4 regions of the Hoeflea sp. genome follow, and region 2 is predicted to be linked to each of the others. Evidence: riboswitches for the same ligand, from Rfam matches in the RefSeq annotation. Region 2 holds a riboswitch; each other region holds the start of a gene.

Region 1 (3,186 bases), on a different contig from region 2:
GTTGCATGGATCCTTGAAAGTGACCCACGGATGGCCGGTCTCGAACAGCATGGTCAGCATGCGCCGCCAAAGATCAAGCGCAGGCACCTTTTTCGACACTTTGATGTCGCCGGCCGCTGCCTTCGCCTCGCAGGCCTCGTAGGCCTTGCGGAAATCGGCGCCATAAAGATCGTGCAGGTCCGGCGCCTCGTCAGGCGAGAACAGCGTCCACTCCCCGTCGTCCTCGACGCGCTCCATAAACAGGTCCGGCACCCAGTTGGCGGTGTTCATGTCATGTGTGCGGCGGCGGTCGTCGCCGGTGTTTTTTCTGAGATCGAGGAACTCCTCGATGTCGATGTGCCATGTTTCCAGATAGGCGCAGACCGCGCCCTTGCGCTTGCCTCCCTGGTTGACGGCAATGGCCGTATCGTTGGCGACCTTGAGGAACGGCACCACGCCCTGGCTCTGACCGTTGGTGCCCTTGATGTGAGCACCGAGGCCGCGCACCGGCGTCCAGTCATTGCCGAGCCCGCCGGAATACTTGGCCAGCAGCGCATTGTCCTTCACGCCCTTGAAGATCGCATCGAGATCGTCGCCGATGGTGGTCAGGAAGCACGACGACAATTGCGGGCGCAGCGTGCCGGAGTTGAACAGCGTCGGCGTCGAGCACATGAAATCGAAGGACGACAACAGGTTATAGAATTCGATGGCGCGTGCCTCGCGGTCGATCTCGCGCGTGGCGAGCCCCATGGCGACACGCATGAAGAAGGCTTGCGGCAGTTCGAAGCGTTTTCCTTTCGTGTGCAGGAAATAGCGGTCGTAGAGCGTCTGCAGCCCGAGATACTGGAAAGTCAGGTCACGCTCGGGCTTCAGCGCCGCGCCGAGCCTTGCCAGATCGAAGCGGCCCAGTTCGGGGTCGATCAACTCGGCCTTTATGCCTGCCTCGATGAACTGGCTGAAATAGCCGGCATAGCGCCCTTCCATCTCGGTCTGGGTCGCCTGTTCCGGTCGGCCGGAAACGAAACTCAACGCCTCGCGGCGCAGCCGGTCGAGCAGCAGGCGGGCGGAGACAAGACTGTAATCGGGCTCCTGCTCGACCAGCGTGCGGGCGGCAAGGATCGGCGCCAACGACAACTCGTCGAGCGTGATGCCGTCATAGAGATTGCGCCGCGCTTCGCTCAGCACGGCGTCGGGCGAAACGGTCTCAAGCCCGTCGCAGGCTTCCGCGACGATCGCCGTGAACCGCGCCTCGTCGAGTGGCGCCAGGTTGCCGTCGTCGGCCGTCACCTGGAGGCCTTTCGCAGGTTCTTTCCCGGTCTCCTGTGTTGTATCGGCTGCACGTTCGCGCGCGCGTTCCTCGCGGTAGAGTACATAGGCGCGGGCTGTCTTGTGATGGCCACCGCGCATCAGTGCCAGTTCGACCTGGTCCTGCACATCCTCGATATGGAAGGTGCGTCCTTCGCCGACCCGCCGCATCAGCGCCGTGATGACCTGTTCGGCCAATTCTTCCACCACTTCATGGACGCGGCGCGAAGCAGCGGCGGTGGAACCTTCCACGGCGAGGAAGGCCTTGGTCAGCGCAACCGTGATCTTGGCCGGATCGAAGGGCGTGACTGCCCCGTTACGTCGTATGATGCGGTATCCGGGTTCCGCCGGCGCGTTCGTCTGAATTTCGATGGAAGCGGGAACCGTCGTGGTTCCGTCCGATTTGAGTGCTGTCGTTGCCGGCATCTTTTCCCCGTGGCGTTGTGGACGGGGACATGCGCGAGGACGCGAGCGTAATGACGGAGGAAAGACCGTCAATGCAAGCGTACCGCCGGGACACCCCGCCCGTGGACGTTCAAATGCATCACGGCAGGTCTCCTGGCTCGCGGGTCGTTGCCATCCACCGTCTTCCCGAGGCGTCCACCTCAGTGACACGATTGGCGATGACTCACCGCTTACAGTTGCGGGGGCAGCACCGGCTTTGCGAAAAGCGCACCGGTTTCCCTCTTAGCTTCCGAATCAGGCGATGCGGAAGAACCATGACTTCAATATCTGGTATAGGACTGATTGTCGGTGTCAACATATCGTTATGAAAATGCACAGGCGCGAGCATCGGAAGTGACACCGGGCCACCCAAAAGGAGCGCCGCGCCTTAAGCCTCCAAAAGGCAAGAGCGGGTCTTGAACCGGCAAAACGCCAGGCTCATACACACGCCAAGGGCGTTCATTTGCAGAACCTGGCCTCATACATCAACAAACGACGCGAGACTGCATTGTCCGAATCTCGAGCTTTCCGCTCCAAAACGAACGGGTACGCAAGGGTTCATGCCTCAATTTCCAGCGCTGTCAAAGGTCTCGAGCAGCAGGCCAGGATGTAGCCTTCCTCGATCTCCTCATCGAGAATGCCGCCATTGTGGCTCATCTCGACCGAACCCTTGGTCTTGAGCACCTTGCAGGTTCCGCAAAGGCCGGATTCGCAGGCGGCGGGAATGCGCAGCCCGTGCGCGCGTGCGGCCTGCAGGACCGTTTGATCGGGGGCGCAGACGCCATCGACCGCCGACAGCGCGAACCGGATCGCCCGATGATCGCCAAGGTCATCGCCATCCTGCTGGTCGCCGATGGCCGGGTTCGCCTCGGGCGGCGCGGTTGCAAAACTCTCCTGGTGATAGTGCGCCATGTCGAAGGCGCTGTTTTCCAGCATGTCGCGGACGACGGCCATGAAGGGTTCCGGACCGCAGCAGAACACCTCACGATCGAGGAAGTCCGGGGCGAGCAGCGGCAGACGGACCGCGTCGATGCGGCCGACATGGCCGGCCCAGCCCTCGTTGGCAGAACGTTCCTCGACGACGAAGCCAAGCGACAGGCGCGGCATGCGGCTGCCGAGGAGTTCGAGTTCCCTGCGGAAGATGATCTCCTCCGGCCGCCGCGCGCAATTGATGAACACGACATCGGTCCATGGCGCGCAGTCGTTGAACCAACGCAGCATCGACATCATGGGTGTAACGCCCGATCCGGCCGACAGAAACAGATAGCTGGCCGCCGGATGGTTGTGATGGGAGAAGTCGCCGACAGGGCCATAGGCGCGGACATAGTCGCCCGGCCTGAGCTTGTCGAACATCCATCGTGTGCCGATGCTGTCCGGCTGTGCCTTGACGGTTACCGCGATCGACAACGGCCGTGACGGGCTGGACGATAGCGTATAGGTGCGGAAAACCGGCTCATT
Region 2 (3,186 bases):
CTGCCTGTTGTCCTGCGTTTCGCCGGCGCCGCTTTGCTCGCTTTCGATCACCATCTCGAAAACGGCGTCGTCAACCAGCGGTTCAAGCGCGTCGAGCAGGGCGGCATGCGTCTTGTCGAGAACGGCGCTGCGCTGGCCGATGGATGCCGCCCGGTTGAGCTGATCCTCCACGGCGCGGTCGGCGATCTCGATCTGCCGGCCAATGCTGTCCGTGGCTTCGGACAAGCGTCCGGTGGCGGAAAACGCCACGTGGAACTGTCTCCACCGGCCCACCAGATCGCGCAGTTGAGTGCCGTCATCGTCAAGCCTCTCGCGCCGCTGCATGCGTTCGCTTTGGGTCCGGCTTGCCGTGATCGTCGGCGCATAGGCCGTCATGTCCGCGCTCACATCCGCAATCTGTGTCGCCAGAGTGATTTCCGGAATGCTGTGCCGTGTAATTTCGACGACGGACTGCTCGATCTGCTCGAAGATCAGCCACGCGACGGCGCTTACCAGTGCAGTCATGGCCGTCATGGCAATGAATGCCAGGGACAGTTGCAGCTTTATTCCAAAGAGAGTGCGCGTCGTCTCCACGGTCTCATCCGCCCGCCCCGGCGCCTCCGGTTGCGGCGACGCGTTCCTCTTGCCGGCCGCGTCGTTCATAGCCCGGCATCCAGGGCGCTGAAGGTGCCGTCCTGATAAAGCACGGCAATCCGGCTCATATCTTCCGAGGCCGTCAGATAGCCCACAAGGGCTTCCGCGTCCTCGTCATAGGAGAGTGCCGCAATCAGGATGCGAATTTGGCCGCGCAGCTCATTCCTCCGGTCAATGGGGCGGTCGGTCGCGCAGGCAACACACCGCCGGTTGAGTCGCCGGTATGCATTAAGCCCCTATGCGCGATTATTGGCAAGGCGCTGGCCTGGAGGTATCCGGGAAAGGCTCCCGGGTACCGGCATTTCATCAGTTCAGGCCGGGGCGCCGTAAAGGCGCCGGTTGAAGAGTCGGCTGTCCTTCAGCCCGTCGACATTCCTGGCAATCGCCAGGATGCCGAGGTCGAGCACCGGTTCAAGGATGATCACGCTCATATAGGCAATGCCGAACGTGCCGACCTGCGCGAGGTTTTCCGCGCCGAAGCCGCTGCCGTAGAAGGCCCAGAAGGCGACCCAGGCGACGATCCCGCCCTGATAGGCGGTCGAAAGCGCCAGTGCCTGTTTGTAGGAGACGTCCTTGTAGGCCGTGCGCTCGGGAATGATCTTCCTGGCCAGCAGGCTGACGGCGAAAAGCGGCAGCACCAGCGTCGTTATGTTCATGCCGTATTGCGGCAGGTCGAACGGCGCGAAGAAAACACCCTGCGCCAGGAGGCCGAGAGCAAGGCCGATCGCCGCCGGTCCGGCGCCGAAGATCAGGTAGAGCGTTGCTCCGAGGATGAAGTGAACCTCCGACACCCCGACCGGAAAATGCGGGAAGATCTCGAAGAAGCTGAAGACCAGAACGGTGGTTGCGACGCTGCGCATGGCAAGCGCCGCAGCGCCGCCATTGGTCTTCACGTCGTCATAGGTCATTTTCAGGGCCAGCGCGCCGGCCCCGGCGGCGGTTGCGTAGCTCAGGGCAAGTTTGGCGCCGTCGACGACGCCCGGTTCGATATGCATGATGTTTCCTTTCCTGCACCCGTCGCGCATTGGCGGCGCGGCAGGGCCGCACCTGTTCAGGGTTTCTCGGGCAGGTCTCCTGACTCGCGCTTCATCGCCTGAACTCCCGCCTTCCCGGGTTTCCCCAGTGGCATCGTGGAAGCGGCTCGCGCTCACAGTTGCGAGGGCAGTCACGGATCAGGCCCGCATTTGGTCGTCCCTACCGTGTTCCCTTTTAATCCGGCGGGCTTTGCCCGCCCGGAACCCGAACACGAAATGTTACAACCACAATCGCTGCCGGACAATGCCGTTTGCGACCTCTGCCGGGGATATTTACGGCGCGCCCGAAGCCTGCCCGTCAGTCGAAACAGATGATAAAACCGCTTGGCCTGGTTCACCCAGCAACTGGGCTTGTGGCCGCTGAGCTGGTCCGGCAACTTCGACGGTTACGGGCAGTAGCGCGCAGCAGCCTGCTCCCGCGGGCCCTTTTATCGTCAGCGGTAGTCGGGGTTGGGGAAGTCGAAGCGGCAGCCGGCCTCCCATTGCGAGCGCTGGTTTCCATGGGCCGGAACGCCGCCGGCATCCTTGAGCATGCGCGCCAGGTGCATCAGGTTCCAGGTCATGAAGGTCGTATTGCGCTGGGTGAATTCATTGTCGTAGCCGATGCCGTCATCGCCGTAGGACGGGCCGGGTCCCGCTTCGCCGATCCAGCCGGCGTCGGCCTGCGGCGGGATCGTGTAGCCGAGATGCTGCAGCGCATAGAGCACCGTCATGGCGCAGTGCTTCACCCCGTCCTCATTGCCGGTTACGAGGCAGCCGCCGACCCGGCCGTAATAGGCATACTGGCCGTGCTGGTTGAGATTGCCGGAAAAGCCGTAGAGCCGTTCGATCACCAGCCGGCAGACCGACGATTCCTCGCCCAGCCAGATCGGCGTGCCGACGACGAGGATGTCGGCATCCATCACCTTGTCCTGGATCTGCGGCCAGTCGTCCCGGTCCCACCCGTGTTCGGTCATGTCGGGATAGACGCCGAAGGCGATCTGGTAGTCGGTGGCGCGCACGAGCTCCGTCGCGATCCCGTTTTCCGACATGATGGCCATCGACCGCCTCATCAGGTCCTCCGTGTGGGAGGCCTCGGCGGATTTCTTCAGTGTGGTGTTGAGATAGACGGCTTTGAGATCGCTGTAGTCGTGCGGCGGCTTTGTGCTGGAGGTGTTCACGGCGGTTCCTTTCAAGGATCAGATTGGGAAAGACATATCGGACATGTCGCAATAGATGCCCGTTCGGCCTCAAAGGTTACAGTTGATTTTGCCGGGTGTGCAACAATCCTGAAGCGCAGACGTGCGCCGCGCCAGGGAACCGCCGGCTACAACCGCCCGAGCCGCCTATAGCGCGCGCTCTTCAACCATCATCGGATCCTCGCGCATCCTCTTGTAGCCTTGCTCCAGTTCCGCCGAGCCGTTTTCCTGCACCTCTTCCCATTTTGCGGCGAAGCGCCCGTCCTTGATCCTGGCGATCACCTCGCGCAGGCGCTCCCTGTCCGCCGCCTCCTCTTGAAATAGATGTTGTAGCCGCTGGC
Region 3 (3,186 bases), on a different contig from region 2:
GGAAAAGTAACTCGCCCCGCCGAGCGCCCGGACGACGATCAGGCGCGCATGTTTCGCTGTCTTGTCGATATAACTGTCCACCGACATGGGATGGCGCAGCGACATGAGGCTGGCAAGGCGAAGCGTCGGAGCGGACGGCCCGGTGCTCGTCTGCGCCGCGGCGAGACCTGCGAGTTCCGTATCGGCCGCGCTCAGGAAAACGATATCGCCCGGCGACTGGCCGAGATCGACAGCCTCATCGCCATCCGAGATCGTTCCCTTTTGCGCCAGCAGCAGATGCATGTCGCCCCTCAGCCGCTGGCAGCTTGGCGCATCGCCGCTTCGATGACGGATTTGTCGATGTCATGCAGACCGATGACAACCAGCCGCGTTGCCCGCGTCTCACCCGCCGACCAGGGCCGGTCGAAATAGCTGTCGACCCGCGCGCCGACCGCCTGGATCACCAGCCGCATGGGCTTGCCCGGCACATCGGCAAAGCCCTTGAGCCTGAGGATATCGTGGTCGCGGATGATGGATTTCAGTTGCCCGATAAACTGCTCCGGATCGGCAATCGCGCCGGTATCGACGACAAAACTGTCGAACTCGTCATGGTCGTGGTGATGGTCCTCGCCGGCCTCGTGCGCGGCTTCATGCGCACGTTCATGATGCGACTTGCGGTTCGCGATGTCGTCTTCGCTCTCCATGCCAAGACCGAGGAGAACGGCGGGAGGAACCTCACCGCCATTCGCCGTCACCATGGCCGGACTGCGTTTCGACCGGGCCGCAACGTCGCTGCGGACCGCCTCGAGGCGCGCATCGTCCACAAGGTCCGCCTTGTTCAGGACGACTAGGTCCGCCGCGGCGAGCTGATCTTCGAACAGTTCCTCCAGCGGACTTTCATGATCGAGAGCATCGTCGGCCTTGCGCTGCGCATCGAGGCGGTCGTGGTCATCGGCAAACCGGCCATCCGCCACCGCGGCGCTGTCGACGACGGTGATCACCCCGTCGACCGTCACGCGCGGCTTGATGCCCGGCCAGTTGAAAGCGGCCACCAGGGGCTGCGGCAAAGCCAGGCCGGAGGTCTCGATGACGATGTGGTCAGGCTTCTCATCGCGGTCGAGCAGCTTTTCCATGGTCGGGATGAAGTCGTCGGCGACGGTGCAGCAGATGCAGCCATTGGTCAGTTCGACAATATCGTCTTCGGTGCAGTTTTCCGCGCCGCAGCCCTTCAGCACGTCGCCGTCCACGCCGAGATCGCCGAACTCGTTGACGATCAGCGCAATGCGCCGCCCGTCCGCCTGGCTCAAAAGATGGCGGATCATCGTGGTCTTGCCGGCTCCGAGAAACCCGGTGATCACGGTCGCGGGAATTTTCTGCCCCTGCATGGTTCAACCCTTCATTTTCAGCGGCAGCCCGGCCGCGACAAGAAAAACACTGCGCGCGCACGATGCGACACGCTGATGCAAAAGCCCGGCATGGTCCCGAAACGCACGCGCCATGGCGTTCTCCGGAACAATGCCGAGCCCGACCTCATTCGAAACCAGCACGACGCAGCCACCGAGCGTCGGCAAAAGGCCGGCAAGCGCGTCCGTTTCCGCGGCGACATCGCGCTCCGCCAGCATCAGGTTGGTGACCCATAATGTCAGACAATCGACAAGAACCGCCCGGCCCTCGCGCGCCTCGGACCGCAAGACATCAGTCAGCGCCAGCGACTCCTCGACGGTTTGCCACGCGGCGCCCCGCCTTTCGCGGTGACGTTTGATGCGTTCTTTCATCTCGTCATCCAGGGATTGGCCCGTCGCCAGGTAGAGGGCCTCGAGCCCGCTCGAAACCACCAGTTCTTCGGCAAAAATGGACTTGCCGGAACGGGCGCCGCCAAGAATAAGGGTCACGCCGGGGCCGAGCCTCGTCATGGGCGCACACACAAAAGGTGAAATCTCATCCTCGTCGCTGCTGCGGCGAGCGAACATCGCTTTGTCATGTCCAGGCGTCCCGCTAGAAAAGAGGGAAACTCTGTTCGTCTGCGATGTCAGTCATGCCGCTTGGAAAAACGGCAATTAAAATACAGTCGTCAGCCATCGCAACCTCCGTGTCCGGCCGGGGAATCACTCCCTTTGAGGCGGGCAAACATGCCCTTTGCGAATGGCAGGTCTCCTGGCTCGCGGATCGACCGGCCAAAGGCCGGTCCGGCATGCCCTCGCCTTCCCAGAGTCACTGCGGCGCAAAGGCGGACGATTCGCAGATTTCTAGAGGCGTCCAACCCGGTTCATTGCGCCGCCACTCCAGTGGCTTACCGGGAAAACCGGAGGTTCCGTCCATTCGAAACACCCTGTTCTCACGGCAGGGACTGCCAATCCGCTCTACAGTCGCGGGGTCGGCTGCGATTTAAGCGCCCGGTTTGGGTCCGCCCGTCGCATTCCCTTTGATCCTCCTGGCTTCGCCATTGCGGACCATTCGCAGAACGAGTGATAGGCGCAGTCGGCCCGGGCTGTCAATCGGGATCGGAAAGGGACCAGGCCAAGGTGGCGTGCAAAGCGGGAGGGATGGTTACGCGGCGGCCGCCAACCCCGACTGGCGGTCGACATAGCTGACGCGGTTGCGTCCGTCTTTCTTGGACTTGTAGGTCAGCAGATCGGCCTCGCGCAGCGCCGTCTCGAGACATTTGCCGCCTTCGTAGCGAACGACGCCGATGCTGATCGTCAGGCGAATCTCGTTTTGGTCGTAGATGAACACGTTCCGCTCGACCGCATGGCGCAGGCGCTGCGCCACATTCCATGTTTCCTGAACGGTTTTGCGGTTGAGTGCGACGGCGAATTCCTCGCCGCCCAGCCGCGCCACGACATCGTCGGCACGCAGGTTGATGCGGAATAGGTCCGCGACCTGAACGAGGATCGCATCGCCGGCATCATGTCCGAAACGGTCATTGACCTGTTTGAAATGATCGAGATCGATCACCAGCAGCGCGCGGCTGTCTTTGCCGCAGGAACGTTTCCTGGCTGCCTCGCGATCCTTCCGGCTCTTTTGTGTTTCGGCAAAGGCGCGGCGGTTCAAGAGGCCGGTCAGCGCATCGGTTCTCGAAAGCACACGAAAATGATCCGCCAGCATATCGGCCCGTGCCTGCAGGGTCACGACGTAGAGGACAAAGGGAACAGCGACGACCAGCGTTATTTTCAGGCAAAGGATGATCTCGGCCACCAGTTCCGGCCC
Region 4 (3,186 bases), on a different contig from region 2:
GAAAAGAACTGTTGCAATATTGTAATCAACACAAAGTGTTGGGTCTTTTATTCTGAATGTGATTTGAAGGCGGGCTGGTAATACATCCATATGGGGTCAACGCAACCAACGAGGATACATTGCGATGACCAGAATTTTGCGTGTTTTATCGATGGCAGTGCCTGCGGCCCTGGCGGCCGGAATGGCCGGCGCGGCCGATGCCGTGGTGGAGCCGGCGCCGGTGGCGGCGCCCGCGGCCTTGCCTGCTCCGACCTATTGGGACGGGTTTTATGCGGGTGTTCTCCTGGGATACCACCACGAGACCGTCGATACCGTCGGGGGCAATGGCTCGGGCGCCTCGCTCGGCGGCTATGCGGGTTACAACCACCTGTTCAGCAACAATATCGTTGTCGGTGTCGAGGGCGATTACAATGCGGCCTTTGGCAGTTTCAGCGGGTTTAACTGGGAATTGTCGAGCTTCGGAAGTATTCGCGGTCGGCTCGGCTATGCCATGAACCGTTTCCACGTCTATGCCACGGGCGGCCTGGCGCTGATGGATTTCGAGGCGTCATTCGCGGGCCCCGGCAATCCGGGCCTTGAGACCGGTTGGACGATCGGCGGCGGGCTTGAATATATGGTGACGGAAAAGATCAGCGCGCGCGCCGAATATCTCTACATGAATTTCAACGACACGTTCCAGGATGTGGGAGCGCCGGCCGGCATCACGACCGATATCCACAATGTCCGTGCCGGTATTGCCTATCATTTCTGATCGACGATACCCGGGTGGGGACCCGCCGCTGCCATTGCGGCAGCGGCAAGGCCGGGTGAATGATGGATCAGCCTCATTCTGCGCCTCAAGCGATATTGACAGCCAGCCTGAACACGATAAGACTGCCGGCCAGATGGTTCCGGCGACGCCTTACGGCTAGCCGGATGAAAAGGGAACACGGTGCGGTGTAACCATCAGGTGCCAAATCCGTGACTGCCCCCGCAACTGTAAGCGGAGAGCTTGTCAGCGAAAACCACTGGGTATGGCCTTTGGCCTGCGTCCCGGGAAGGTGCTGACTGGCAAAGACCCGTAAGTCAGGAGACCTGCCATCGCTCAACTTAAACTCGGGCGGGGTGCCCCCGGGGAGGTCGCAGTGATGACATCGAATATCTCGCTGACATTTGCCGGTCGTTTCAGGGCCGGCCTTCATCTCTCCCGTTGCCACCCGCCGCGTCCTCGGGGGATGATGGTCTTTGCAAAACAAGAAATGCGCGATTTTGTCGGTATGCACCCGCTGCCGGCAAGCGGGGTTCGCCGGCCCGGATAATCAGCGGCCCGGCTATCTCCTGGCCAAGGCAATCCATTCACGATTTTCCGGCAGCGCCGCCGCGCGGCTCGGCATGTCGCTTCGCGGTGTGCGTTGCATGAGCCAGTGCAAGCGTGCCTGTGTGATCGCGCTGTCCGGGCCTTCCAGATACACGCTCGTTTTCGGCGACCTCGACCCGCACGGCAATGCCGAGGCGATCCTCGAACTTGCCGGACAATACGCCACCGCGCCCGATGGGCTCGTGGAACGCGCCGAGCGTCCTGAAGCCCTGCGCGCCGGCATTCTCGGCCGCGTTCCGCCGCTGCATCTCGATGGCGACCCGATCGACCCCGATTTCACCATTTTCCCAGCATCCGACAGCAACAAGGAAATACATTGATGACGCTTATGACAGGTCCGTTGAAACCGATTTTGAAAACCCTCGATCCGGATCGCCGTGCTTTGCCGGCTGCCGGCCTTGCGGTTGCGCTCGCGCTGACAGGGGCGATCGCTCCTGCGGCTGCTGAAAGCGTGACCGTCGGTCAGACATTCCTCGCAACGGGCCTGGATCCGGCGGACGGGTCGACAGGCTGGGCGCTTGTAACCCACGGCATTGCCGAACAGCTTTTCACCGTTTCGCGCGATGGCGAGGTCGTCCCCAACCTTGCCGCGTCCGCGGCAAGGAACGATGATGGTTCATGGACCGTCGAACTGTCTCCCGGCCGGTTTTTCTCCGATGGAACGCCGGTGACCGCCAAGCTGGTCGCGGAGGCGCTCAACCGCACCGGCGAGGCGAATGCATCGGCACGTGCGACCGCGGGCCGCTTGACCTTCGAGGCGCTGGATGCCGATACGCTCAAGGTGACGTCCGAGCAGCCGACGGCAATCCTTCCGTCCATTCTCGCCGAGTGGGCCTTTCCGGTCTATCTGGAGACCGACGGGGCGCCGATCTTCACCGGTCCCTTTGCCGTGGAAAACTTCGAGGCCGGCGCGGCCATCGAAATGGTGCCGAATACGCACTACGAAGGTTACGAGCAGCGGCCGGATGTCACAATCCGGCGGATCGCCGATGGCCAGTCGCTGGCGCTTGCATTTGCCTCAGGCGAACTGGACCTTGCCTTCAACCTGCCGGTCGAAACGGTTTCGATGTTCGAGGGCAGAGAAGACCGGTCCGTGACGTCTTTCCCGGTCGCCTACCAGTACATGATGTGGATGAACACGCGCACGCCGGCACTGAGCGACGTCCGGGTCCGCCGGGCGATCGATCTTGCCGTCAACCGGGACAATCTTGTTGCCGCCGCGCGGGCGGGCAAGCCGGCGACCGGCGCCTTCGCCGCCGCCTACCCCTTCGCCGCCGAGGGATCGCTTGCCTACGACCCGGAGGCGTCGGCCCGTCTGCTTGACGAAGCAGGCTGGATGGTCGGCGATGACGGTGTCCGCGCGAAGGACGGAAAAAAGCTGGAGCTCGTTTTGTGGGCGTATCCGCAGCGTCCCGATCTTGTCACCTTCCAGCCCGTTGTCCGGGCAGCCTTGGCGGAGTTGGGCATAGCTGTGACGACACAGGTCACAGAATCGCCGAGTGACGTCGCTGCCAGCGGCGCGTTCGACCTGTTCCTGTGGGCGCAGCATACCGCGCCGGCGGGCGATCCGGGTCTGTTTCTTTCCCTGTTCTTCGAAACCGGCGCCGCTCGCAACTATACAGGCTGGTCCAACGCGGCCTATGACGATGTCGTCGCTGCGCTGCGCGCGGCCACGAGCCCTGACGAGCGGATCGATCTTGCGAGACAGGCGCAGAAACTGATTGCGGACGGTGCTCCCGTTTCGTTCCTCGTCACGCCCGAATGGCATGTCGGCCTGTCCGAGCGCCTGGCGGACTACCAGCCCTGGGGTTCGGATTACTATGTGATAC

Evidence for each region. Region 2 has a riboswitch for cobalamin ahead of AC5E6N_RS09100 (energy-coupling factor ABC transporter permease). Riboswitches for the same ligand answer to the same signal wherever they lie in the genome.
Region 1: another riboswitch for cobalamin. It lies ahead of AC5E6N_RS07530 (ribonucleoside-diphosphate reductase subunit alpha); the one in region 2 lies ahead of AC5E6N_RS09100 (energy-coupling factor ABC transporter permease).
Region 3: another riboswitch for cobalamin. It lies ahead of cobU (bifunctional adenosylcobinamide kinase/adenosylcobinamide-phosphate guanylyltransferase); the one in region 2 lies ahead of AC5E6N_RS09100 (energy-coupling factor ABC transporter permease).
Region 4: another riboswitch for cobalamin. It lies ahead of AC5E6N_RS11035 (DUF1636 family protein); the one in region 2 lies ahead of AC5E6N_RS09100 (energy-coupling factor ABC transporter permease).

The regions. Positions count from the first base shown of each region.
Region 1 is NZ_CFHWAF010000027.1:32,051-35,236, forward strand. Features, by position in the region: gene AC5E6N_RS07530 (ribonucleoside-diphosphate reductase subunit alpha) at 1-1,710, opposite strand, end outside; cobalamin riboswitch at 1,816-2,021, opposite strand; gene AC5E6N_RS07535 (FAD-binding oxidoreductase) at 2,287-3,186, opposite strand, start outside.
Region 2 is NZ_CFHWAF010000035.1:26,867-30,052, reverse strand. Features, by position in the region: gene AC5E6N_RS09105 (adenylate/guanylate cyclase domain-containing protein) at 1-642, opposite strand, end outside; gene AC5E6N_RS09100 (energy-coupling factor ABC transporter permease) at 945-1,628, opposite strand; cobalamin riboswitch at 1,681-1,891, opposite strand; gene AC5E6N_RS09095 (flavodoxin family protein) at 2,102-2,827, opposite strand; gene AC5E6N_RS09090 (hypothetical protein) at 2,993-3,127, opposite strand; gene AC5E6N_RS09085 (hypothetical protein) at 3,124-3,186, opposite strand, start outside.
Region 3 is NZ_CFHWAF010000017.1:27,806-30,991, reverse strand. Features, by position in the region: gene cobN (cobaltochelatase subunit CobN) at 1-282, opposite strand, end outside; gene cobW (cobalamin biosynthesis protein CobW) at 291-1,364, opposite strand; gene cobU (bifunctional adenosylcobinamide kinase/adenosylcobinamide-phosphate guanylyltransferase) at 1,368-1,892, opposite strand; cobalamin riboswitch at 2,107-2,449, opposite strand; gene AC5E6N_RS05365 (GGDEF domain-containing protein) at 2,527-3,186, opposite strand, start outside.
Region 4 is NZ_CFHWAF010000047.1:6,409-9,594, reverse strand. Features, by position in the region: gene AC5E6N_RS11040 (outer membrane protein) at 125-751, shown strand; cobalamin riboswitch at 869-1,096, shown strand; gene AC5E6N_RS11035 (DUF1636 family protein) at 1,225-1,677, shown strand; gene AC5E6N_RS11030 (ABC transporter substrate-binding protein) at 1,677-3,186, shown strand, end outside.